One region of the Paenibacillus roseipurpureus genome, then DNA from elsewhere that is predicted to be linked to it. Evidence: riboswitches for the same ligand, from Rfam matches in the RefSeq annotation. Region 1 holds a riboswitch; the other holds the start of a gene.

Region 1 (2,205 bases):
GAGGGGTGTCTCCTCAATCTCCACCAGCACGATTTTACCGTTTTTGGGAAATTCGATCATCCCCTGCTCCCCCATTTGTTTCAGCGCTTGCAGCGCCTTGAACTGAATATGCGGATGTCTTGGTCTCTCGCACAGCCATGCCTTCACGAATTGACTGACCTCAGGCTGTTCAATATAGGCCAGTTGGTCTAGAGCATTCACCTGGGCTTCCAACGTACCCTCTTGGAGCATCGTTTTCAGCTTATTGACAAAGGCGCCATCGTCAGCTGCCGTTTTGTCTTGAATATACTGACGCAGCAAGGCGGATTCTTCCTCTGCATCCTCTGCCAACGATTCCGATGATGGAAACATCGTCTCGGGAAACATCGTGAGCAGCCAGTGACGCAGCGCTTCCCATTGGTCGGATTTATCCCGATCGACGCCTGGAAACTGCAAAAGAAAAGTTAGCATCTCGAGCGCTTCTTGATACCGTTCTGCCCGCAGCAGCTTGGTAAGTTCGTCTTCATAGAACTTTTCAGTTTTCGGAAAAAGAATAACATTATCCAAAGATGGATCAGACAAAGGGATCACCTCGGTTCGTGGTCTCGCTTGTGACAGTTTACTCCATCATCCATGGGATTGCAAAAATTAATCTGAAATGAAGTGTTGACTTCGTATAAAACGTTATGATATTATAACTCTTGCTTCGCCAAACGGATCTCGTCCAGGCGGTAAGAAGTGAGGTATGTCTCAGTAGCTCAGCTGGATAGAGCACACGCCTTCTAAGCGTGCGGTCGGGGGTTCGAATCCCTCCTGGGACGTTTGCAAGACAAGAGATCGCGAGAAATCGCGGTCTCTTTTTGCATTTGTAGACGTGTTAGGAGCGTTCAGCAGCAGGCGCCTAACAAAAAGTCTTTGCATGATCTTCGAATTCATGTATAGTATTCACAATTGCATATTGTGGGAATAGGTGCTCTTGATCGTTTACTACGACTAGAGCTTAAAAGGGAAGTTCGGTGCAATACCGACGCGGTCCCGCCACTGTAACAGAGGAGTCCGACGCTGCTTAAGCCACTGATCAAACGATTGGGAAGGCAAGCGTAGGACGACGATTCTGGAGCCAGGAGACCTGCCTGTTCTGACAGCACTGATTTACCTACGGGAGATAGGGAGGTGTTAGAGATCGTAACCACTGTACACACATACACGGGGTATCTTTAACCTTTTCCAACAAGGTTAGAGATGCCCTTTTTTTTGCATGAAAAGCAAGCTAGAACGGTTAAACAAATGGAGGAGGCCACCACATGTGCGCATTGTTAAGCAGTAATTTAGGATACCCAAGAATTGGTGAAAATCGGGAATGGAAGAAGGCGCTAGAGGCTTTCTGGGCAGGCAAGCTGGAGGAAGGCGAATTCACACAGCAGATTGAGGCGATTCGACTGAACAATCTGCGAGTCCAGCAGCAGAAAGGGATTGACCTGATCCCTGTCGGTGACTTCAGCCTGTACGATCACGTGCTGGATACAGCCACGATGTTCGGCATTGTTCCGAAGCGTTTCCCGTATGAAGGAGGCGAAGTTCCCCTCTCCACGTACTATGCCATGGCGCGCGGCAGTCAAGGCGCAACAGCTTGTGAAATGACCAAATGGTTCAATACGAATTATCACTACATTGTACCCGAGCTGCAAGATGTGCAGCCCCAGCTCACCATCAACAAACCGCTTCAAGCGTATCGCGAAGCGAAGCTTCAGCTCGGCATTCAAGGCAAGCCAGTTCTACTGGGGCTATTCACGTTCTTGAAACTAGCAAAAGGTTATCAGCCAGCTGAGATTGATCAGTTGATCAGTGCTTTCTTGCCTCTCTATGTGCGCATCGTTACTGAGCTTGAGGAAGAAGGCGTAGAATGGCTGCAAATCGACGAGCCAATCCTGGTTCAGTCCTTGAGCGATGCCGATATTAGCCGAGTAAGCAGTATCATTGCTACACTGACTGCCGCAGCGCCAAAATTGAAGATCGTGCTTCAAACGTATTTCGATGCCGTTGAACACTACCAAGCGATTAGCCAACTGCCTGTACATGTGATCGGCCTGGACTTCGTCCATGGATTTGAATTGAACTGGAAAAACATTCAAACATACGGCTTCCCTGAAAATAAATTATTAGGCGTTGGCCTCGTGGATGGCCGCAATATTTGGCAATCGGACTTGCAGACGCAGTTGGAATTCC
Region 2 (2,205 bases), 2.6 Mb from region 1:
GAGCAGGTTCTGATCTAACCCAATTACACGTTTATTTTTCACAGCGTCGATTGCATCCCAACCGCCGCGCGTACGAATGATGTCTTCTAGCGGTTTCTTCGTTTTTGAATCAATAATTCCGTTCCCAAACAAGATCACACTTGGATTTTGTTGAATAATCTTCTCTTCACTGATTTCGTACCAGCCTTCTTTATCCGCAGCCACATTCACGCCGCCGGAAAGCTTGATCAGCTCATCCATGAACACGCCGCTTCCAACTGTCCAACCTGGGGCAAATTCGATGTACACTTTTTTCTTATTCTCTTGCTTCACGTCTTTCACAGCATCAACAACCTTTTGACGGTCCGCTTTCATTTTGCTAACGACCTTGTCCGCTTGCTCCTGATGATCGGTAATTTGACCGAACGTTTGAATATTGGTGATGGCATCATCTAACGTTTTCGGATCTACTTTGAACACATTAATGTTCAGCGCGCGAAGCTTCTCAACCGATTCCGCATTCATCGAAACGCCCGTAATGACTAGATTTGCATTGGACGCAATGACAGCCTCTACATTCGGTTTCACAATGCTGCCCAGCTTCGGTTTCGATTTAGCCGCTTCTGGGTAGTCATCATAATCCGAAACACCCACGATGTTGGACTCTAAACCGATCGCGAATAGCGCTTCTGTCTCCGCCGGCGATACGGATGCGATCTTCTCAGGCGCTTTGTCAAATGTAAATTCTTTCCCCGTTGCATCCTTCACTTTCAAAGGATACGTTGTTTTCTTCACTGCGACTGGTGTTGCCGATGCCGTCGATACTGGCGCTTTGGTCGATCCTCCGCCAAGCTTTGATGGATCTGAGATTTCTGCTTCTTTCTTGGCGCATGCGGACAACGAAACTGCTGTTGCAAGCGCTAGTGTTGCTACTAATCCTTTGGTGACCCACTTTTGTTTCATGATGGAACCCTTCTTTCCGCTCTTTTTGATGTAGATTGATTCCAACAAAAAAGCCCCCCTGTTCACAAGGAACGAGAGGGACGATAAATCGCGGTATTGGGCAACAAATGAACATGAGTTGCTTCCTGATTTAACGCGACCCTTTCCTCGAAGGATGTCGTAAACGGCACCATAGGCAGGTATCCTGACTCTCCAGCCAAGCGCTTGGCTGAATTACAGTGGCGGGACCGTGCTGGACTCTAACCAGCTTCCCTTTTAACTAATAGACTCCATACTGAAATCTATCAGCACCTACGGCTGCAAATTATACTATCAATCTAATTGTCGATTATAGACGTTCTCTTACTTTTGTGCAATGATTTTCAACACTTGCTTAGCCTCGTCCATTTTGGGAGCATTCTGCGGAATGAAAGCGTAGAGACCTTTGCCCTCAAAACCTTGCTCCTTCATCCATTTGTTCCCTGCAAGCGGAATGCCGTACAAATGCTTCTGAGCTGCCTTGCCCTCTTCTTTGATTTCGATGACACCGTCTGGATAATCTGCTGGATTTATCACATCATCAAGAGATACGAACCCCGCTTGGTTACTCAATCCCTTGAACTGCTCTTCGCCAAGGATGAAAATGCCATTCCCGCCAGCAGCAAGCTCCACAATCATTTTCTCTAGTGAAAAAATAGGTGATGTATTCAGCTTTACAGTAGGAATTTCGCCAACCTTTGATTTAAGAGAAACCTCCAGCTTCTGTGCCGCATCACTTGGGAAACCATTCGGCCCCATCATAAATACGGAAACATCTGCTTTAGGACCACCGCAAGCTGTCAGCGTCAGCATCATGCCGAGCATCACAACCAATAACCATTTCGCCTTCATATACAGTAATTCCCTCCGTTGTACGCTCACGACCCGATAGTCGCCAGAAAAGCCGGTTTTCACCGACTTTTCTTTCCTGACGTCATATATTCATTTATTTTCTGATCCAGCATTGTACTTAATTCAACGACTGCATCGGATGTCATTTCTCGACCTTCCATGACCATCTGTTCCATTTTGCGTCTTAACGTATGAATCTCTTCCTCGAGAATCGACAGGGTATTGGGCTTCTTGGCATTTTTGGATAACCAACGTTTGCCGAAATCTTGCTCGCGAATCTGAAACTGCTTTTGAAAGCTAGTTAGCTGATATTCCATAAAAGCCATGGGCTCATCCCTCCTTACTCTAAGAATACCAGTTTTTGTGTTCTATGAACATATCATTTTAGAACGA

The links. A riboswitch is a leader RNA that binds a small molecule or an ion and turns the genes downstream of it on or off. The one in region 1 is predicted to bind cobalamin.
Region 2: it holds a riboswitch for cobalamin, as region 1 does, so the genes downstream of both, MJB10_RS21205 (ABC transporter substrate-binding protein) here and metE (5-methyltetrahydropteroyltriglutamate--homocysteine S-methyltransferase) in region 1, are expected to answer to the same signal.

Annotation. Positions count from the first base shown of each region.
Region 1 covers NZ_CP130319.1:1,505,231-1,507,435, reverse strand. Annotated here, with positions in the region: gene MJB10_RS06825 (hypothetical protein) at 1-546, opposite strand, end outside; tRNA gene MJB10_RS06820 (tRNA-Arg) at 727-800, shown strand; cobalamin riboswitch at 931-1,130, shown strand; gene metE (5-methyltetrahydropteroyltriglutamate--homocysteine S-methyltransferase) at 1,284-2,205, shown strand, end outside.
Region 2 covers NZ_CP130319.1:4,729,199-4,731,403, forward strand. Annotated here, with positions in the region: gene MJB10_RS21205 (ABC transporter substrate-binding protein) at 1-942, opposite strand, end outside; cobalamin riboswitch at 1,100-1,252, opposite strand; gene MJB10_RS21210 (hypothetical protein) at 1,285-1,875, opposite strand; gene MJB10_RS21215 (aspartyl-phosphate phosphatase Spo0E family protein) at 1,872-2,138, opposite strand.